3 regions of the Bradyrhizobium sp. USDA 4011 genome follow, and region 1 is predicted to be linked to each of the others. Evidence: predicted binding sites of a transcription regulator. Region 1 holds the regulator's gene; each other region holds the start of a gene.

Region 1 (7,265 bases):
CAACCGCGTCACCGCGTTCATCGGTCCGTCCGGCTGCGGCAAGTCGACCCTGCTGCGGATATTCAACCGGATGTACGATCTCTATCCGGGCCAGCGCGCGGTCGGTCAGCTGATGCTGGACCAGACCAACATTCTCGATCCCAAGCTCGACCTCAATCTGCTGCGTGCGCGGGTCGGCATGGTGTTCCAGAAGCCGACGCCGTTCCCGATGACGATCTACGAGAACATCGCCTTCGGCATCCGCCTTTACGAGAAGATCTCGAAGTCCGAGATGGACGACCGGGTCGAGAAGGCGCTGCGCGGCGGCGCGCTGTGGAACGAGGTCAAGGACAAGCTGAACGCCTCCGGCCTGTCGCTTTCCGGCGGCCAGCAGCAGCGCCTGTGCATCGCGCGCACCGTGGCGGTGCGGCCCGAGGTGATCCTGTTCGACGAGCCGTGCTCCGCGCTCGATCCGATCTCGACCGCCAAGGTCGAGGAGCTGATCCAGGAGCTCTCCGAGGACTACACGATCGCGATCGTCACCCACAACATGCAGCAGGCGGCGCGCGTCTCCGACAAGACCGCCTTCATGTATCTCGGTGAGCTGATCGAGTTCGACGACACCAACAAGATCTTCACCTCGCCGAGCGATCGACGGACTCAGGATTACATCACCGGCCGGTTCGGCTGAGGAGATACAAGATGGCTTCTGAACATACCGCCAAGGCATTCGACAGCGACCTGCAGGAGTTGACCCGCCTGGTCGCCGAGATGGGCGGCCTCGTCGAACGGATGATCACCGAGTCGGTCGACGCGCTGATCCGTCGCGACGTCGCTCTCGGCAAGCGCGTGGTCGCCGCCGACATCGAGATCGACAATCTGCAGCGCGTCATCGAAGAGCGCGCAGTGCTGACGATCGCCCGCCGCCAGCCGATGGCGATCGACCTGCGTGAAATCGTCAGCGCGATGCGCGTGGCCACCGACCTCGAGCGGATCGGCGACCTCGCCAAGAACATGGGCAAGCGCGTCGCGGCGCTGGAAAGCGATTTCCAGCCGCTGAAGCTGATCCGCGGCCTGGAGCACATGACCGACCTCGTGCTGTCGCAGGTCAAGTCGGTGCTCGACGCCTATGCCGCGCACGACCTGCCGGCGGCGATGAACGTCTGGAAGGGCGACGAGGAGGTCGATGCGATCTGCACCTCGCTTTTCCGCGAGCTGCTGACCTACATGATGGAGGATCCGCGCAACATCTCGTTCTGCATCCATCTGATGTTCTGCGCCAAGAACATCGAGCGGATCGGCGATCACGCCACCAATATCGCCGAGACCGTGTTCTACATGATCGAGGGCCAGCAGATCACCGACAAGCGCCCGAAGGGCGACATGACCAATTTTGCCACCACTGTGCCGGGTACCTAGGACATGATCCGCGGGCGCGGAGCCGGATTGTCTTCACGACAAGTCGTTTCCGCGGGGATTATGCCCAGGAAAGTAAGCGTTTCGGTTTGCGTCTGGGCAACGGATCACCACAGAGAGAGAACTTAAACCGATGAGCGCACGCATTCTGGTAGTCGAAGACGAGGAAGCGCTGACGACACTGTTGCGCTACAACCTCGATGCGGAAGGCTACGATGTCGAAACGGTCGGGCGCGGCGACGATGCCGACACCCGCCTGAAGGAGCGCGTTCCCGACCTCGTGGTACTGGACTGGATGCTGCCGGGCCTGTCCGGCATCGAGCTGTGCCGCCGCCTGCGGGCGCGTCCCGAGACCAAGCAGCTTCCGATCATCATGCTCACCGCGCGCGGCGAGGAGAGCGAGCGCGTGCGCGGGCTTGCCACCGGCGCCGACGATTACATCGTCAAGCCGTTCTCGGTGCCGGAGCTCCTGGCGCGAGTGAAGGGCCTGCTGCGGCGGGCTAGCCCGGAGCGGCTGGCGACCGTGCTCACCTATGGCGATATCGAGCTCGACCGCGAGAAGCGCCGCGTGGCGCGCTCGGGACGTCCGATCGATCTCGGTCCGACCGAGTATCGGCTGCTCGAATTCTTCCTCGAGCATCCCGGCCGCGTGTTCAGCCGCGAGCAGCTGCTCGACAGCGTCTGGGGCCGCGACATCTATATCGATGAGCGTACCGTCGACGTGCATATCGGCCGCCTGCGCAAGCTGCTCAATCCGGGCCGCGAGCAGGATCCGATCCGCACCGTGCGCGGCGCCGGTTATGCGCTCGACGACCGCTTCGCCAAAGCCGAGCCGCAGCCGTAAGGCTGGCCGCCAATCGCAACAACGGTCCCGTCATTGCGAGCGTAGCGAAGCAATCCATCCTACCGCAAATGCGGAACGATGGATTGCTTCGTCGCTTCGCTCCTCGCAATGACGGCAACCACAAAAAAATCCCCGCTTTCGCGGGGATTTGCTTTTGCAGTCCAGGCAAGTTTCCCGAGTGCTACTTGATCTGTGGCTTCGCCGATGGCCGGCGGCGATCGGCGGCGGGCTGGTAGGCGACGCGCGAGTGATGCGCGCAATAGGGCAGGCCGGCGAGCGCCTTGCCGCCGCAGAAGAAGAATTCCGGGCTCGAGGGATCGCCGACCGGCCAGTGGCAGGTGGCCTCGTTGAGCTCGAGCAGCGACAGCCGCTGGCTCATCGGCACCACATTGTCGAAGGAGATCGGATCGGGCTCCATCTCGACCTCGAAGGCGTGCGCCAGCGCGGTGTTGCCGCGCGACACCGGGCGCGCCACCCGCATCATGTGCTGGGCGGGACGGGCCTTGCGCTGCCGCGGCGCAGCCGTGGAGGGCGCCTTGGCACGGCCGGAGAGGCCGAGCCGATGTACTTTGCCGATCACGGCGTTTCGCGTCACATTGCCAAGTTCCGCCGCGATCTGGCTGGCTGAGAGGCCGGATTCCCAGAGCTTCTTCAGCTGCTCGACGCGATCGTCGGACCAGGTCAATACAGTCATCGCATTCTTCCTTTCGCATGGCGCCGGCCACTCATCGGAGCGGCGCTGCGAGCCAATCTGGACAAATATCCCTGCGGCCAGAATCCCTTAGCCCTCGCCGGGCACGGTGTTGCGCCCGAACGTTTACGCGAGACACGAAGGCTACTTAGAGGGTCCAGTACTGCCGCACGAGATGTCGTACCCGACAGGCCAAACGCTACAATATGGCGTGACTCTGGCGCAAGAGTCCGCGGCCGTGCGTCCACATGTTCCCACAAAGTTAAGCATTGCTGTGAGGCTTTTCCACCGCACCGGAATGCTCCGGATTGCGCTAGTTTCGCATTGCAGGAAGGCCAGCAAAGGCTAGCTCCTGGCGATTGACACTTACCGGCCGCCGCATAGAATGACCCGCACGTGCCGCCCGCAAAGGCGGCCGTTTTGTTTTCCGAAGCTGGCGGTTGCTGCGTTGGCGTCAAGGCGCGCAGCAATTGACGGCTTCAAACCGGCAGTGAACGCCATGACCAACGCCTCGTCGCATCTGCTCCCCGTCTTCGCCCGGGTCGATCTCGGCTTCGAGCGCGGCGAGGGCGCCTGGCTGATCGCAACCAACGGCGACCGCTATCTCGATTTCACCTCGGGTGTCGCGGTGAACGCGCTCGGACATGCGCACCCGCATCTGGTCAAGGCGCTGCAGGAGCAGGCGACCAAGCTCTGGCACATGTCGAACCTGTTCAAGAGCCCGGACGGCGAGGTGCTGGCCGCGCGGCTGTGCGAGCAGAGCTTTGCCGACTTCGTGTTCTTCTGCAATTCCGGCGCCGAAGCGATGGAGGGCGTGATCAAGCTGGTCCGCCATCATCACTTCTCCAAGGGCCATCCCGAACGATACCGCATCATCACCTTCGAAGGCGCCTTCCATGGCCGCACGCTGGGCACGCTGGCTGCGACCGGCTCGGCGAAATATCTCGAGGGCTTCGGCCCGCCGATGGACGGCTTCGACCAGGTGCCGCACGGCGACATCGAGGCGGTGAAGAAGGCGATCGGCCCGCACACCGCCGGCATCCTGATCGAGCCGGTGCAGGGCGAGGGCGGCGTGCGCTCGGCGCCGCAGGCGTTCTTCAAAGCGCTGCGCGCGCTGTGCGACGAGCATGGCCTGCTGCTCGCGTTCGACGAGGTGCAGACCGGCATGGGCCGCACCGGCGAGCTGTTCGCCTACAAGCGCACCGGCGTCACGCCGGACGTAATGTCGTTGGCGAAGGCGCTCGGCGGTGGGTTCCCGATCGGCGCGGTGCTGGCGACCGCGCAGGCTGCGGCCGGCATGGCGCCGGGCTCGCACGGCTCGACTTTCGGCGGCAATCCGCTCGCGGTCGCCGCCGCCAATGCCGTGCTCGACGTCATGCTCAAGCCCGGCTTCTTCGAGCACGTGCAGAAGATGTCGCTGCTGCTCAAGCAGAAGCTCGCTTCCGTGGTCGACCGCTATCCCGGCGTGCTGTCGGAGGTGCGCGGCGAGGGCCTGTTGATCGGCGTCAAGGCGGTGGTGCCGTCGAGCGATCTGATCGCCGCGCTGCGCAACGAGAAGCTGCTCACCGTCGGCGCCGGCGACAATGTGGTGCGGTTCCTGGCGCCCCTGATCGTGACCGAGGCCGAGATCGACCAGTCGATCACAGCGCTCGAGCGCGCCTGCTCTGTGCTGTCAGCGCCGCAGCCGAAGAAGGCGGCTGGATAATGAGCAAGCCGGTCCGTCACTTCCTCGACATCAACGAGCTGCCGCTCGCCGAGCTGCGCAACATGCTCGAAGCCGGAGCCGCCATGAAGGCGAAGCTGAAGGCGCATGAGAAGGGCAGGAAGCCGCTCGAAGGCAAGACGCTGGCGATGATCTTCGAGCGCCCGTCGACCCGCACAAGGGTGTCGTTCGACGTCGGCATGCGCCAACTCGGCGGTGAATCCATCATGCTGACCGGCGCCGAGATGCAGCTCGGCCGCGGCGAGACCATCGCCGACACCGCGCGCGTGCTGTCGCGTTATGTCGATGCGATCATGATCCGCATCCTCAATCATGACGCGCTGCTCGAGCTCGCCGCTCACGCCACCGTGCCCGTCATCAACGGCCTGACCCGGCGTTCGCATCCCTGCCAGGTGATGGCCGACCTCATGACCTATGAGGAAAACCGCGGCTCGATCGAGGGCAAGACGGTGGCCTGGACCGGCGACGACAACAACGTGCTGGCCTCCTGGGCGCACGCCGCCGAGCGGTTCAAGTTCAATCTCAACATTGCGACCCCGCCGGAGCTCTCGCCGAAGAAGCCGATGCGGGACTGGATCAAGGCCACCGGCGCGCCGATCAGGCTCGGCACCGATCCGGAAGCCGCCGTGCGCGGCGCCGACTGCGTCGTCACCGACACCTGGGTGTCGATGGGCGACAAGGAGGGCGAGCACCGCCACAACGTGCTGAAGCCCTATCAGGTCAATGCCAAGCTGATGTCGCTCGCCAAGCCGGACGCGCTGTTCATGCACTGCCTGCCCGCGCATCGCGGCGAGGAGGTCACCGACGAGGTGATCGACGGCCCGCAATCCGTGGTGTTCGACGAGGCGGAAAACCGTCTGCATGCGCAAAAGGGCATCCTGGCCTGGTGTTTCGACACGGTCGCGTAATTGTAGGTCATTAACGTTGTCGTCCCGGGCAAGCGCAGCGCGACCCGGGACCCATATGTGGACGGCCCCCGTGGCACAAGAGCTTTCTGGGATTGATCGGATCGCTTGCATCCATATGTCCGGCCTGTTGAGTGCGATCGAATGAATCGCTGGCCAAGATGGTTTGCGCGATGCGAGTTCCAAACAACCACGCGACCTGTTGACGGCCGATGGGTCCCACGGATTGTCTCGCATCGTTGCTCGATCGATCGCTCCATCTGCTCTTGCAGCTCCGGTCGGTCGGTCGGCGAGCGAGCCCGCCGGCCGGCCAATCTGTTAAGCGGTACCCGTCGTAGCGGCATTCAGCCGTGCGGCGTCATAACTCTCACCCGTCACCATCAGCTTCCAGGCGATGCGCGCCACCTTGTTGGCAAGCGCTACGGCCGCAAGCTTCGGCGGCTTGCGCTTGATCAGCGCCAGTAGCCAGCGCGAGTGATGACCGCGTCCGCGCCTGGCCTGCTGGATCACCGCCGTGGCCCCGACGACCAGCAGACGGCGCAGGTCCTCATCGCCCGCCCGCGTGATCTTGCCAAGCCTGGTCTTGCCTGCGGTGGAGTGGTCCTTGGGCGTGAGGCCGAGCCAAGCCGCAAAGTGACGACCTGAGCGGAACGCGGCCGGATCAGGTGTCTTCATCACCAGCATCGTTGCAATGATCGGACCGATCGACGGAATCTGCGCCAGGCGCCGGCCCGTGGCATCGCCGCGGTGCCAGGCCATCAGCTTGGCCTCAACCGCCTCCAACTCGTCCTCGAGCCTGACGCACTCCCGGCCCAGCATGGCAAACAGCTCGCGCGCCAGAGCGGGAAGCGTCTCGTCCTGCGCGATCCGCGCCAGCAGCGGTTCGATCGCCTCCAGCCCCTTGGGCGCGATCAGGCCATACTCCGCCGCATGGCCGCGGATCGTGTTGGTCAATTGGGTGCGCCGGGCGATCAGTCCGTCGCGGACCCCCATCAGCATCAGCGCAGCCTGCTGCTCGGCGCTTTTCACCGGCACAAAGCGCATGCTCGGCCGGCTCATCGCCTCACACAGGCCTTCTGCGTCTCGCCCGTCATTCTTGTTCCGCATCACGTAGGGCTTCACCAATTGCGGTGCCATCAGCTTCACCTCATGGCCCAGCCTGGAAAGCTCTCGCGCCCAATATTGCGACGCCCCGCAGGCCTCCATCCCGATCACCGTCGGCGGCAATTTGGCGAAGAACTCCAGCACGAGTTTGCGCGAAAGCTTCTTGCGTAAGACCGGCTGCTCGGACGCATCAACCCCATGCAGCACAAAAATATGCTTCGACGTATCCATCCCAATGCGGATAATCTGGTTCACGGACGGCTCCCATGTCTGAGATTTGCAACAACCTCATTCTGGCACACTGATGCCGTAGGGGGCCGTCCACACCATCAACCATCGCTGCCAATTGTTGTGAAGGCTGGGGCCCCAGCTTGATGCAGCAACTGACATCGGTGGTTATGGGTCCCTGCTTTCGCAGGGACGACGGATAGACGGTTTTGCTGAACCCCTTTATTTCATGGTCCGAGACCCCAGATAGAGCGCCATGGTTTCACAATCCCCCGACATCAAAATCCAGGCCGAGACGCCCATTCGCGCGCCCTCGGCGGTTCCTGTCGACGATGCGGTGCTCGCCTTCGAGGTCGGCGCGCTGGACTTGCGCGG
Region 2 (7,265 bases), 4.4 Mb from region 1:
TGCGCGCGCGGCGCCGGCGCGAACTTGCCGAGGCCTTCCAGCAAGTCGCCGACACCGAAATTGCGCAGCGCGCTGCCGAAATAGACCGGCGTCAGATGCCCCTCGCGGAAGGCCGCGAGCTCGAACGGCTTGCAGGCTTCGGAGGCCAGCGCCAGCTCGTCCCTGACCTCGGCGACGTCGAGATTGGGGTTGCGCTTGCCGAGATCGGCGATGTCGATCTGCTCGGTGGCGCCGGTCTTGGCGCCGCCGCCCTCGAGCAACCGCACGCCGCCATTGACGACATCATAGGTGCCGAGGAAGTCGCGGCCGCGGCCGACCGGCCAGGTCATCGGCGTGGTGTCGAGCGCCAGCGTCTTCTCGATCTCGTCGAGAAGCTCGAACGTGTCGCGGCTCTCGCGGTCCATCTTGTTGATGAAGGTGATGATCGGGATGTCGCGCAGGCGGCACACCTCGAACAGTTTGCGCGTGCGCGCCTCGATGCCTTTGGCGGCGTCGATCACCATCACCGCGGAGTCGACCGCAGTCAGCGTGCGATAGGTGTCTTCCGAAAAGTCCTCGTGGCCCGGCGTATCCAGCAGGTTGAACACGAGGTCGTTGAACTCGAAGGTCATCACAGAGGTGACGACCGAGATGCCGCGCTCGCGCTCGATCTTCATCCAGTCCGAGCGCGTGTTGCGGCGCTCGCCCTTGGCCTTGACCTGGCCCGCGAGGTTGATGGCGCCGCCGAACAGCAGCAGCTTTTCCGTCAGCGTGGTCTTGCCGGCGTCCGGGTGCGAGATGATCGCAAAGGTGCGCCGTCGCGCCACTTCCTCGGAAAGCGGCGAGCGGGACGGCGATTCGGTTGAAACAGCGGTATCAGACATGGCGGGGCAGCGTTTGGCAGGGAAAACGGGCGCAATCAAGGGCGTTTTGTCGCAATGCGGGATGGCCGCACCACCCACATATAGGCACGAGAAGGACGACCTTCTCCTCACCATACCATCCGCGGGGACGACCCTGCTCTATCCGGAGGGTTCGTTATGGCTTGGGCCATTCTGTTCACCGCAGGCCTGCTCGAGATCGGCTGGGCGATCGGGCTGAAGTATACCGAGGGTTTTTCGCGGTTGGTGCCATCGGTACTGACGCTCGCGGCGATGGCCGGCAGCGTCATCCTGCTCGGCATCGCGCTGAAGACGCTGCCGATTGGAACCGCCTATGCGGTCTGGACCGGGATCGGCGCGGTCGGCACCGCGGCGCTCGGCATCATCCTCCTCGGCGAACCCGCGACCGCGATGCGACTTGCCAGCATCGGGCTGATCGTGTCCGGCATCGTCGGGCTGAAGCTCGTGGGGTAGTCACTTCAGAACCTGCACCGCCCAGTAGGACAGCGCCGCGATCGCTGCCGCCGCCGGGATCGTGATCACCCAGGCATAAACGATCGAGCTTGCAACGTTCCAGCGCACGGCTGAGAGCCGCCGCGCCGCGCCTACGCCGACGATGGCGCCGGTGATGGTATGCGTGGTCGACACCGGAACCCCGAGATAGGTCGCCATGAACAAGGTCACGGCGCCGCCGGTCTCGGCGCAGAAGCCCTGCATCGGCGTCAGCTTGGTGATCCGCAGCCCCATGGTGCGCACGATCCGCCAGCCGCCCATCAGGGTACCCAGCGCCATCGCGCTCTGGCAGGCCAGCACGACCCAGAACGGAATCTCGAACTTGTCGCCGAGATGGCCCTGCGAGTAGAGCAGCACGGCGATGATGCCCATGGTCTTCTGCGCGTCGTTGCCGCCATGGCCGAGCGAATAGAGCGACGCCGAGGCGAATTGCAGGATGCGGAAGGCGCGATCGACCGCGAACGGCGTCGAGCGCACCGAGAGCCAGGACACGATCGCAACCAGCACCAGCGCCAGCAGGAAGCCGACCAGCGGCGACAGCACGATCGCGAGCAAGGTCTTGGTGAGCCCGCTCCACACCGCCGCCGAAATGCCCGCCTTCGCCATGCCGGCGCCGACCAGGCCGCCGATCAGCGCGTGCGAGCTCGACGAGGGAATGCCGAGCGCCCAGGTGATCACGTTCCAGGCGATCGCGCCGACCAGCGCGGCGAAGATCACGGTCGCGTCCACCACCGACGGATCGATGATCCCGGTACCGATCGTGTTGGCGACGTGCAGGCCGAACACCGCGAAGGCGACAAAGTTGAAGAACGCCGCCCAGAACACCGCATATTGCGGCCGCAGCACGCGCGTCGAGACGATGGTCGCAATCGAGTTCGCGGCATCGTGCAGGCCGTTCAGGAAATCGAACAGCAGCGCGACCGCAATCAGGATGGTCAGGACCGGAAGACCCAGCGTGGCGTCCACGTGATGTCCCTGCCCTAAACCTGTTCAATCACGATCGAGTTGATCTCGTTGGCGACGTCGTCGAAGCGGTCGGCCACCTTCTCGAGGTGGTCGTAGATCTCCGCACCGACGATGAAGTCCATCGCGTTGGCGTCGCGGTGCTTCAGGAACAGCTCCCTGAGCCCGATATCCTGGAGATCGTCGACCCGCCCCTCGAGCTTGGTCAGCTCCTCGGTGATCTGGGTCAGCATCGAGACGTTGTGGCCGATCGCCTGCAGCAGAGGCAGCGCGCGGCCGACCAGATTGGCGCATTCGACGATCAGGCCGCCCATCTCGCGCATCGGCGGCTCGAACTCGCGCACCTCGAACAGCATCACCGCCTTTGCGGTCGCCTGCATCTGGTCGACCGCGTCGTCCATCGCGGTGATCAGGTTCTTGATGTCGCCGCGGTCGAACGGGGTGATGAAGGTTCGGCGAACGGCGGTCAGGACCTCACGGGTGACGCTATCGGCGTCGTTCTCGAACTGGTTGACGCGCTGGCAGAAGACCGGGGTCTCCTCGCCGCCCTTCAGCATGTCCTGCAGCGCCAGCGCGCACTGCACGGAGGTCTGGGCGTGGCGGGCGAACAGGTCGAAAAATCGCTCTTCCTTGGGCAGAAAGGCGCGAAACCAGCGCAGCATGTCTCAATTCCATCATTCCAGGACAGCCCTTTTAGCGACTGTCACAGAACTGTCATAGAGCATCTGGCGGGGAAAACACCGGGACCGACCGCCCGAACCGGCGGTCGTCCACCGCTAAGTCGGCAGCAAATCGCGTGCCCTGCCCTACAGCGAGCGCCGCAGCAGGTGGGCCAGTTCACCGACCAGGCCGCGCCGGAACAGCAGCACGCAGGCCACGAAGATCACGCCCTGGATCACCGTCACCCACTGGCCGAAACCGGCGAGATATTGCTGCATGGCGATGATCACGAATGCGCCGACCACCGGGCCGAAGATGGTCCCGAGACCGCCGACCAGCGTCATCAGCACGATTTCGCCGGACATCGACCAGTGCACGTCGGTGAGCGAGGCGTTCTGCGCCACGAACACCTTCAGCGAGCCCGCAAAGCCCGCCAGCGTGCCCGACAGGATGTAGGCCAGCATCTTGTACTGGTCGGTCTTGTAGCCGAGCGAGATCGCGCGCGGCTCGTTCTCGCGGATCGACTTCAGCACCTCGCCGAACGGCGAGTTGATGGTGCGGTAGATCAGCAGGAAGCCGGCGAGGAATCCGACCAGCACGACGTAGTAGAGCACCGTCGGCTTCGTCAGGTCGAAGATCCCGAACAGGTGCCCCTGCGGGATGCCCTGGATGCCGTCTTCACCATGGGTGAACGGCGCCTGCAGATAGATGAAATAGAGCAGCTGCGACAGCGCCAGCGTGATCATCGAGAAATAGATGCCCTGGCGGCGGATCGAGATGAAGCCGGTGACGAGGCCGAGCAAGGCGGCCGCGGCGGTGCCGGCCACGATGCCGAGCTCCGGCGGCAACCCCCACACCTTCAGCGCATGCGCCGAGACGTAGCCGGCGGTGCCGAGGAACATGGCGTGGCCGAACGACAGCAGGCCGCCATAGCCGATCAAAAGGTTGAAGGCGCAGGCGAGCAGCGCAAAGCACAGCGCCTGCATCACGAAGAAGGGATAGATCCCCGTGAATGGCACCACTGCGAGCAGCACCGCCATCACGGCGAACACGATCATCTCGTCGCGCATCGCGCGCGGCGTCATCGGAAGTGTATCGTCGGTCAATGCTGACATATCAGGCCGCCCGTCCCGTCAGTCCCGTTGGCTTCACCAGCAACACCACCACCATCAGGACAAACACCACGGTGTTGGAGGCCTCGGGATAAAAATACTTGGTCAGTCCCTCGATCACGCCGAGCGCGAAGCCGGTGATGATCGAGCCCATGATCGAGCCCATGCCGCCGATCACGACCACCGCGAACACCACGATGATGAGATCGGCGCCCATCAGCGGGCGGACCTGGTTGATCGGCGCCGACAGCACGCCGGCGAGCGCGGCGAGACCGACGCCGAGCCCGTAGGTCAGCGTGATCATGCGCGGCACGTTGATGCCGAAGGCCCGCACCAGCGTCGGGTTCTCGGTGGCGGCGCGCAAGTAGGCGCCGAGCTGCGTCTTCTCGATCAGGAACCAGGTGGCAAGGCACACCACCAGCGAGAAGATCACGACCCAGCCGCGATAGACGGGTAAGAACATGAAGCCAAGATTGACGCCGCCCTTGAGCTGATCCGGGATCGAGTAAGGCAGGCCGGAGGAGCCGAAATAGTTCTGGAACACGCCCTGCACGATCAGCGCGATGCCGAACGTCAGCAGCAGTCCGTAGAGGTGGTCGAGGCCGGCGAGCCATTGCAGCATGGTCCGCTCGAGGATCATGCCGAAGATGCCGACGATGACAGGTGCGATGAGCAGCGCCCACCAGTAGTTGATGCCGCCCAGATTGAGCAGGAAATACGCCACGAAGGCGCCCATCATGTAGAGTGCGCCATGCGCGAAATTGATGATGTTGAGCATGCCGAAGATGACGGCGAGCCCCAGACTGAGCAGCGCGTAGAACGAGCCGTTGATCAGTCCCACCAGAAGCTGTGCGTAGAGAGCCTGCATCGAATGAGCTTTCGCTGGATAGATGAAGCCCGCCGGCCACGCCCATGGCCGGCGGGCATGATCGTCACTTCTTCAGAAGCGCACAGGTGCTCTTGTCGAGCGGCGTGAAGGCCTGGTTGCCCGGCACGGTGCCGACCAGCTTGTAGAAGTCCCACGGACCCTTGGACTCCGAGGGCTTCTTCACCTCGAACAGATAGGCGTCGTGAGTGACGCGGCCGTTGGCCTCGACCTCGCCCTTGCCGAACAGCGGATCGTCGGTCGGGATGGTCTTCATCTTCGCGACCACCTTGGCGCCGTCATGCGGATTGCCGCCGAGCGCTTCCAGCGCCTTGAAGTAATGCAGCAGGCCCGCATAGACGCCGGCCTGCACCATGGTCGGGGGAGCACCGCTCTTCATCTTCTCCGAGAAGCGCTTCGAGAACGCACGGGTGTTGTCGTTGAGGTCCCAGTAGAACGTCTCGGTGAAGTTGAGGCCCTGCGCGGTCTCCAGCCCGATCGCCTTGACGTCGGTGATGAACAGCAGCAGCGCCGCGAGCTTCTGGCCGCCCTTGACGATGCCGAACTCGGCCGCCTGCTTGATCGAGTTGGTGGTGTCGCCGCCGGCATTGGCGAGACCGATGATCTTGGCCTTGGAGGCCTGTGCCTGCAGCAGGAACGAGGAGAAGTCCGCGGTGTTGAGCGGGTGCTTGACGCCGCCGACCACCTTGCCGCCGTTGGCGAGGATGACGGCGGTGGTGTCGCGCTCCAGCGCCGCGCCGAACGCGTAGTCGGCGGTCAGGAAGAACCAGGTGTCCCCGCCCGCCTTCACCAGCGCCTGGCCGGTGGCGTGCGCCAGCATGTAGGTATCGTAGGTCCAGTGCACGGTGTTCGGCGTGCACTGCGCGTTGGTGAGATCGGAAGTCGCGGCGCCCGAATTGATATAGACGCCGTTCTTCTCCTTCACGACGTTGTTGACCGCGAGGGCTACGCCGGAATTCGGCACGTCGACGATGGTGTCGACCTTGTCGACGTCGAACCACTGGCGGGCGATGGTGGTGCCGATATCGGGCTTGTTCTGGTGATCACCGGAGATCAGGTCGATGGTCCAGCCCTTGGCCTTGAGGCCGGAATCCTCGATCGCCATCTGCGCCGCCAGCGTCGAGCCGGGGCCGGCGAGGTCGGCATAGAGGCCGGACTGATCCGACAACACGCCGATCTTGACTGTCTTGTCGTCAGCGGAGGCGATGCTGGCGACGGAGAGCACCATCGTGGTGCCGAGCAGAAGCGCTGAAATCGTATTCCTCATGGCGTATTCCCTCAGTTCTTAAATTTTCTGGCTCCGGCGATTTCACACGCCGAGATAGGTATGCAGCTTGTCCATGTTGGCCGACAGCTCCGAATTGGCGAAGCCGTCGATCACCTTGCCGTGCTCGACGATGTAGTAGCGGTCGGCAACGGTCGAGGCGAAGCGGAAATTCTGTTCGACCAGCAGGATGGTGAATCCCTCCGACTTCAGCCGCGCAATAGTGTGCCCGATCTGCTGAATGATGACCGGCGCCAGCCCTTCGGTCGGCTCGTCCAGCATCAGGAAGCGCGCGCCGGTGCGCAGGATGCGCGCAATCGCCAGCATCTGCTGCTCGCCGCCCGACAGCTTGGTGCCCTGGCTGGTGAGCCGCTCCTTCAGGTTGGGAAACAGCGTGAAGATCTGGTCGAGCGACAGGCCGCCCGGGCGCACCACCGGCGGCAGCAGCAAGTTCTCGCGCACGTCGAGGCTGGCGAAGATGCCGCGCTCCTCGGGGCAGAATGCGATGCCGAGCCGCGCAATCTTGTCCGACGTGGCGCGGATGATCTCCTTGTTGTCGAAACGGATCGAGCCGGTGCGCTTGCCGATGACGCCCATGATCGACTTCAGCGTCGTGGTCTTGCCGGCGCCGTTGCGGCCGAGCAGCGTCACCACTTCGCCCGCCTTCACGTTGAAATTGATGCCGTGAAGAATGTGGGATTCGCCGTACCAGGCCTGCAGATCGCTGACCGTCAGCACCTCGGCGCCGGCCGCAGCCACGGGCCTCTCCGCCAGTTTTGCCTCAGCCATGACCCGCTCCCAGATAGGCTTCCTTCACGCGCTCGTCCTTGGAGAGGTCGGCGTAGTTGCCCTCCGCCAGCACCTGCCCGCGCGTCAGCACGGTGATGATGTCGGAGAGGTTGGCGACCACCGAGAGGTTATGTTCGACCATCAGGATGGTGTATTTGGCGGAGATCCGCTTGATCAGCGCCGCGATCTTGTCGATGTCCTCGTGGCCCATGCCGGCC
Region 3 (7,265 bases), 350 kb from region 1:
TGGGCGGTGTCCAGTTCGGCACGCGGGACCGGGACGATGGAGGCCTTGACCACCCCGCCGGTAATGGCTCAATTGGTGGGTTCCCAGCAGGTCGACGATTGCTTTGTCATTCAACAAGATTGCCGGGCCTTTCTCTGCCACCGATAGACGCTCCCTGAACTCCGATTAACGCTTGCTTAGGCGCGCCTAATCTACCCTGAAGCACGGATTGCAGGGATCAACCAGTGTCACTTTTCGAGAACGCGCCGGAGCGCACGCTCCCAGAGGTATCGCGTTCTGCCGATGAAACGCGCCTGCTGCCGGTCCTCAGCGTGGCGACGCTGTTCGTATCCGCGCTACTGCTGTTCCTGATTCAGCCGATGTTCGCGAAAATGGTGCTGCCGAAGCTCGGTGGCGCGCCCTCGGTCTGGTCGGTGGCGATGGTGTTCTTCCAGGCCGTCCTGCTCGCCGGCTACGCCTATGCACATCTGCTCAGCCGGTTGTTCGGGCCGCAGCGCGCGGGGCTCGTCCACCTGCTCCTGCTCGCCGTCACGGCCATGACCTTGCCGATCGCGATCGCGCCCAATTGGGGGGCGCCACCCGCCGATGGAACCGCGCTCTGGCTGTTCGGGCTGTTCGCTGCGTCAATCGGCCTGCCGTTCTTCGCGTTGTCCGCGAGCGCCCCCTTGCTGCAGAGCTGGTTCGCCGGAAGCGGCCATCGCGATGCAAGCAATCCGTATGTGCTCTATGCCGCGTCGAATCTTGGCTCGTTCGCGGCCCTATTTGCCTATCCTGTCGTTATCGAGCCACTCCTGGCGCTGAATATGCAGGCGAGCATCTGGTCGGTCGGCTTTGCGGTCCTCGCGCTGCTCGTCACGGCGGTTGCCTTCATGCTCGGACGAGGCGATGGCGCCGCGAAGGCGACGCCGTCGCCAGAGACACCGGTCGTCAGCGCGGCCGACAGGCTGCAATGGATCGCGCTTGCGGCCATTCCGTCTGGGCTGGTCATCGCGGTGACCGCGTATCTGACGACTGACGTCGCGGCCGCGCCCTTTCTCTGGGTTATTCCGTTGGCGCTCTATCTGTTCACTTTCGTTGTCGTGTTCCGCGATCGGCCGTGGATCAGCCACGCGACCGTGGTGCGCCTCGTTCCGTTCGCCGTGGCCCCGCTTGCGATCAGTCTGGTCGGCGCCAAGGTGTTCTGGTTCACGACGATCGTGCTCCATCTCGTCGTGTTCGCGCTGTTGGCGCTGCTCTGTCATGGCGAGCTTTATGCCCGGCGCCCGCACCCGCAGCGGCTGACGGAGTTCTTCCTCTGCACCTCGCTCGGCGGCGTGCTGGGCGGCGCCTTCGCGGGGCTGCTGGCGCCGCAGATATTTTCCGGCAATTACGAATATCCGATCCTGATCGCACTCGCATTGCTGGCACTGCCCGGCATGTTCGCAGGCGGTGCGCGCCACGCGCTGATGAAGGCGTCGCCATGGCTGGCGGTGGCGATCGCGCTTGCCACGGTCTGGTACGTGACCCAACTGCAGCTTCCGGCCTCCTTCGAGCTGCCGTTCCGGGCCTTGCTGGTCCTGCTGGCGGCCGGCATGATATTTTTGCGCCAGCGGCCGGTGTCATTCGCCGGATTGGCGATCGCCGGCCTGATGCTGACGACGTTCTGGCGTCCCGGCATGGCCCCGATCGAGACCGCGCGCAGCTTCTTCGGGGTCCACACCGTGGTCGACCTCGCGGACGGCCGCGCGCGGCTGCTGTTCCACGGCAACACGATGCATGGCGCAGAGCGGTTGCGGAACGACGACGGCACGCCAGTCTCCGGCGCGCCTGAGCCTCAGAGCTACTACTACCCGGGCAGCCCGCTTGCCGAAGGGATCGCGGCGGCACGCAGCGTCAAGGGAAGCCTCGAGCGGGTTGCGGTGGTCGGTCTCGGTACTGGTTCGCTCGCCTGCTACCGTGGCGGCGAAGAGGACTGGACATTCTTCGAGATCGATCCCGAGGTGATCCGGATCGCGAGCAATCCTGCCTTCTTCACGTTCCTGTCGCGCTGCGCGCCGAAGGCCAGCCTCGTGCTCGGCGATGCGCGTCTCACACTGCAGGCCTCACCTGATCGCTACGACCTGATCGTGCTGGACGCCTTCTCGTCCGATAGCATTCCGGTCCACCTGCTGACGCGTGAAGCGATCGCCGGCTATGTGTCGAAGCTGGCGCCGCACGGGGTCATCCTCGTGCACATCTCCAACCGCCATCTCGATCTCGCGCCGATCATGGCGAATATCGCGCAGTCCCAGGGGTTGATCGCACTCTTCAAGGAAGGACATCCCGTCGGCGACGTCATGACCACGCTGAGGACGGCGTCTCGGGTGGTGATGCTTACGCGCATGCCTGACGATGTCGGCATGGCGGCCCGGCATTGGGCCGCCATGTCGCCGGATGCGGCCAGCGCACTCTGGACGGACGACTACTCGAATCTCCTTGGTCCCATGCTGCGGGCGAAGCTCGGCTCCTGACGCTGTCATGGCAAACAGCATCGGCGCCCCGCGATAGGGGCGCCGATATGTAGGCCAGGCCGCTCGGCGTGCCCGGTCACGGCGTGCCGATGCAAGCCGTTTGGTGCGTTGTGCCGCTGGAGGGAATGCCCCTTTGCGGCTCTATTTTATCTTCAAGGCCTCGACACCTTCGTCACGGACCGCCTGGAGGCTGCGCGGATTGAGGTCGAGCGCATGGAGGATCGTCGGCGCGATCTGGGTGGTGAAGGTCGTCTCCTCGACGACCCTCGCATGCTTGATGCGCGGCGAAGAGACCAGCAGCAGCACGTTGCGATCGTCGTTGGAGAAACCGCCATGCTCGGCGAGCTTGCTGCCGCCGGTGCAGATGACGCCATGATCGGTGATGGCGATGAAGTCCGGCACCCGGCTGTTGTGGAACGGATCCTCATAGAGCTTGGTCAGTTCGTCGCGGTCGAGCAGCTTCTGGATATGCAGATCGGCGGCGTGGGCCAGGATGTAAGCCTTGGCATCTGCGTAGTAGGGATGGCGTCGCCGGATTGGTCGCCTGCTGCAGTTCCGGCGAATATATGCGCAATACGCTCGGCCATCCTGTCATCATCGAGAATGTCACGGGCGCCTCCGGTACTGTCGCGGGCCTGCGCGCCTCGCGCGCGGCGCCGGACGGCACCACGATCACGATCGGACATTGGGGCACGCATTGCCTCAATGGCGCGATCTATCAGCTGCAATATGACGTGCGCGAATTCGCACCGATTGCACTGGTCGCGAGCGGACCGCAGCTCATCATCGGGCGGCCCGATCTGCCGGCGGCAAATCTGAAGGAGCTGATCGCCTGGCTCAAGACCAACGGCGACAAGGCGACCGCCGGCACCGCGGGCCCGGGTTCGGGCGCGCATGTCGCGGGCGTGTTCTTCCAGCAGCTGACGGCCACCCACTTCTCGTTCGTGCCGTATCGCGGCGCCGGCCCCGCGCTGAACGATCTGATGGCCGGGCATATCGACATCATGTTCGATCAGGCCTCCAACTCGCTGCCGCAGGTGAAGAGCGGCACCGTGAAGGCCTTTGCGGTGACCGCGTCGTCGCGGCTCGCATCGGCACCCGAGATTCCGACCGTCGACGAAGCCGGACTGCCGGGTCTCTACATCGCCTATTGGCACGGCATCTGGGCGCCGAAGGGCACACCGGCCGATATCGTGTCGACGCTGTCGAAGGCGGTGATGTCGGCGCTCGCCGAGCCCGTCGTTCGGCAACGCTTCGCAGAACTCGGGCAGGAGATCCCGTCACCGGAAAAGCAGACCCCCGCCGCGCTGCGCGACCATCAAGCCGCCGAGGTCGAGAAATGGTGGCCGATCGTCAAGTCGGCCAACATCACGGCGGAATAACTTCCAGCACAACGCTCCGTCAAACTCAGGGGAACCGCGACAGGCGGTATCCCGTGCGGTTCCGAACTTTTGACGTAGGCCGAAGGTTACGGGGCACTGTCATCCCATCGTCATGGGCCTCCGAAAAAACGTTGCGGCTGCTTACGAGAGCATCGAGCGCGCGAGACCTCTCGCGTTTCCACGGAGATCAACATGAAATTCGTCAAGACAATCGTGGCCGCCAGTCTGGTGGCTATGGCGACGCCGAGCTTCGCAGCCGACATCACCGGTGCCGGTTCGACATTTATCTTCCCTGTCCTCTCCAAATGGGCCGACGCCTACAAGAAGGATTCAGGCAGTGGCGTGAACTACCAGTCGATCGGTTCGGGTGCCGGCATCAAGCAGATCGAAGCCAACACCGTGACCTTCGGTGCCACCGACGCGCCGTTGAAGTCCGACCAGCTGCAGAAGGACGGTCTTGCGCAGTGGCCGATGATCATGGGTGCGATCGTTCCGGTGGTGAACCTCGACGGCGTGAAGGCCGGCGATCTGGTGCTCGACGGTCCGACCCTTGCCAACATCTTCCTCGGCAAGATCACCAAGTGGGATGACACCGCGATCAAGAAGCTCAATCCGAAGGCCAAGCTGCCGTCCGAGGCGATCTCGGTGGTTCATCGCGCCGACGGTTCGGGAACGACCTTCAACTTCACCGACTACCTGAGCAAGGTCAGCCCGGATTGGAAGAGCAAGATCGGTTCCGGCACTGCGGTCGAATGGCCGGTCGGCGTCGGCGCCAAGGGCAACGAAGGCGTCGCGGGCAATATCGCGCAGGCCAAGAACTCGATCGGCTATGTCGAGTATGCCTACGCCAAGCAGAACAAGCTGACCTACACCGCGTTGATCAACAAGGCGGGCAAGACCATTCAGCCGACCAACGAAGCGTTCCAGGCTGCGGCGTCGAACGCCGACTGGACCAACGCGCCCGGCTACTACCTGATCCTGACCGACCAGCCGGGCGACAAGTCCTGGCCGATCGTCGCTTCGACGTTCATCCTGTTGCACAAGGATGCGACCGACAAGGCAGCCTCGAAGGAAGCGCTCAAGTTCTTCAAGTTCGCCTTCGAGAAGGGCGCCAAGAGCGCGGAAGAGCTCGACTACATTCCGATGCCCGACAGCGTCGTGAAGCAGATCGAGAAGACCTGGACTGCTGAGGTCAAGAGCTGAGCTGCCCCTTTCGGACCCGCTCAATGGCATGAAGCCGGCGTCGATTGACGCCGGCTTTTTCTTTGCCGGTTGGCCGCCACGCTCACATTCGCGGCATTTCCTCTATCTATCTGAGTTTTTTTTGTCTTTTTTTGATTGTGCCCCGAACTTGAAATGCGGACTCACCAATTTATATGTTCATCTGAACATATTTGGTGTGCGATGATTGGAGCGATAACTGCCGCCGCGCTGCCGGCCTCCCGGCCCAAGGGACGCCGCAGCAAGGACATGCCCGACGGCCGCCAGGCGCTGCTGATCGCGGCGACCGAGGCCTTTGCGAGTCTCGGTTTCGACGGCGCCGACCTGCGCAGCGTCGCGGCGGCGGCGGGCGTCGCGCCGAATCTCGTGCGCGTCCACTTCGGCAACAAGGCCGCGCTGTGGGAGGCCTGTCTCGACCGCATCGTGGTGCTTGCGATACCCGTGATGGCCGAGGTGCATGCGATCGCCACCGACGCGAACCGCTCGCTGGGCGACCGGTTGCGCGATCTCATCATCCGCGTCGCCACGTTCTATGCCGCGCATCCGCAGGTGAGGGACTTTGTGGTTCGCCACGGCGCGGAGGCGCCGGAGCGCTCCGCAATGGTGACCGAAAAGCTGCTGCGTCCGGCGTATGAGAGCGCGCGCGAGCTCTTCGAGGCCGGCATCGCGGCGGGCATCATCCGCAGCAGCCATCCGGCGCTGTTCTTTGCGTTGCTCAACGCGGCGCTCAACCAGCCGCCGGCGTTTCCGATGCTGCTCGGCCGGTTTGCGCCCGAGATCGATCCCGAGACAGCGCGGACGCAGCTGCTCGATACGACGATCGCAACGCTTCTGCATCTTCCGCCGTCGCAAACCGACGCCGAATCCGCCGCCGGCAGCGGCCGCACGCCGCTGTCGTGACATCCAGTCTCGACCACCACTTCAACCTGCCAGTGAGAGAGTGATCCATGAGACTTCGCCTTGCCCTCGTGCTTCTCGGTGCGACCGTCGCGCCCGTTATGGCCCAGTCCGGTCCAAACGAATCGATGCAGCGTCAGGCCTGCATGGGCGACGCGGTCCGGCTGTGCGGCGCCTACATTCCGGATCGCGGCCGGATCACGGATTGCATGGCCGCGCAGGTCGAACAGCTCAGCCCGTCATGCCGCGCGGTGTTCGATGCGTCGGTGCAGGCCGAGCGATCGCCGACAGCTCGGCGGTGATTCGCGCCGCCGGTCCCGGAATCATGCGTCCAGGCAACAGGTCGCAGCCAACAGCGGTTGCCAGAGGAGCAGCCCTCGCAAATCCGTGAAAACACCACCCTCTGTTAACCTTTGATTAACCATGCGGGCCGATTGTTAACCATTCGAAAATACAGCCGAGTCAGGGGCGATGGACGCAACTCAACAGGTGGCACGTCAGCAGGTCCGCATGCGCGGCCGTTCCTATGTTGCGTTCGTTTTCACGCCCGTCGTGCCCGTGGTGTCCTGGCTCGCCGAGATCGACGCGACGCTGGGGAAGTCGCCGGGCTTCTTCGCCGGCAAGCCTGTGGTGCTCGACCTCTCGGCGGTCGACCTCAGCCAGGCCGCGATCGCGCATCTGGTCGGCAGCCTCGCTGAACGCAACATCCGCATTCTCGGCATCGAAGGTGTCGACGAATCCAAGCTCGGCGCCAACCTGCCGCCGCTTCTGACCGGCGGCCGCGCGTGCGCGATCACCCATGTCGAGCCGAAGACGCCGCCGGCGCAGGAAAAGAACAAAGACAAGGACAAGACCAAGCTGCCGTCGCTGCTGCTGGAGAGCCCGGTGCGTTCAGGCCAGTCGATCGTGTTTGCCGAAGGTGATGTCACCGTGCTCGGCTCGGTCGGCTCCGGCGCCGAAATCGTCGCGGGCGGCTCGATCCATGTCTACGGCACGCTGCGCGGCCGCGCGATGGCCGGCATCAACGGCAATTCGGCGGCCCGGATCTTCTGCCAGAAGATCGAGGCCGAACTGCTCGCCATCGATGGCTACTACCAGACCGCAGATGAAATCGCCGACAGCTTGCGCAACCGACCCGCCCAGGCGTGGCTCGAGGGCGAAATGCTGCGCATCACAGCTTTGAACTGATCGACCACAAGGAGAGAGAGAATGGCCAAGGTATTGGTCGTGACGTCCGGGAAGGGCGGGGTCGGCAAGACGACCTCCACCGCCGCGC

The links. Region 1 encodes PhoB, which activates phosphate uptake and scavenging genes when phosphate is short. Its sites were predicted from a motif close to TGTCATNNANCTGTCAT; they were not measured.
Region 2: a site for PhoB is predicted at 3,038-3,054, ahead of ACVW1C_RS03085 (DUF47 domain-containing protein). Genes of this name have one in related genera too.
Region 3: a site for PhoB is predicted at 3,969-3,985, ahead of pstS (phosphate ABC transporter substrate-binding protein PstS). Genes of this name have one in related genera too.

Annotation. Positions count from the first base shown of each region.
Region 1 is NZ_JBSSGG010000001.1:4,981,995-4,989,259, forward strand. Features, by position in the region: gene pstB (phosphate ABC transporter ATP-binding protein PstB) at 1-670, shown strand, start outside; gene phoU (phosphate signaling complex protein PhoU) at 682-1,398, shown strand; gene phoB (phosphate regulon transcriptional regulator PhoB) at 1,529-2,239, shown strand; gene ACVW1C_RS23345 (GcrA family cell cycle regulator) at 2,421-2,933, opposite strand; gene ACVW1C_RS23350 (acetylornithine transaminase) at 3,430-4,635, shown strand; gene argF (ornithine carbamoyltransferase) at 4,635-5,561, shown strand; gene ACVW1C_RS23360 (IS110 family RNA-guided transposase) at 5,877-6,917, opposite strand; gene ACVW1C_RS23365 (Hsp33 family molecular chaperone) at 7,147-7,265, shown strand, end outside.
Region 2 is NZ_JBSSGG010000001.1:606,160-613,424, forward strand. Features, by position in the region: gene ACVW1C_RS03070 (peptide chain release factor 3) at 1-863, opposite strand, end outside; gene sugE (quaternary ammonium compound efflux SMR transporter SugE) at 1,020-1,334, shown strand; gene ACVW1C_RS03080 (anion permease) at 1,335-2,339, opposite strand; gene ACVW1C_RS03085 (DUF47 domain-containing protein) at 2,354-2,998, opposite strand; gene ACVW1C_RS03090 (branched-chain amino acid ABC transporter permease) at 3,143-4,111, opposite strand; gene ACVW1C_RS03095 (branched-chain amino acid ABC transporter permease) at 4,113-4,976, opposite strand; gene ACVW1C_RS03100 (ABC transporter substrate-binding protein) at 5,041-6,261, opposite strand; gene ACVW1C_RS03105 (ABC transporter ATP-binding protein) at 6,304-7,047, opposite strand; gene ACVW1C_RS03110 (ABC transporter ATP-binding protein) at 7,040-7,265, opposite strand, start outside.
Region 3 is NZ_JBSSGG010000001.1:4,634,174-4,641,438, forward strand. Features, by position in the region: gene ACVW1C_RS21750 (AMP-binding enzyme) at 1-53, opposite strand, end outside; gene ACVW1C_RS21755 (spermidine synthase) at 225-2,489, shown strand; gene ACVW1C_RS21760 (hypothetical protein) at 2,631-2,891, opposite strand; gene ACVW1C_RS21765 (tripartite tricarboxylate transporter substrate-binding protein) at 3,056-3,871, shown strand; gene pstS (phosphate ABC transporter substrate-binding protein PstS) at 4,064-5,074, shown strand; gene ACVW1C_RS21775 (TetR/AcrR family transcriptional regulator) at 5,276-5,992, shown strand; gene ACVW1C_RS21780 (hypothetical protein) at 6,040-6,291, shown strand; gene minC (septum site-determining protein MinC) at 6,461-7,177, shown strand; gene minD (septum site-determining protein MinD) at 7,199-7,265, shown strand, end outside.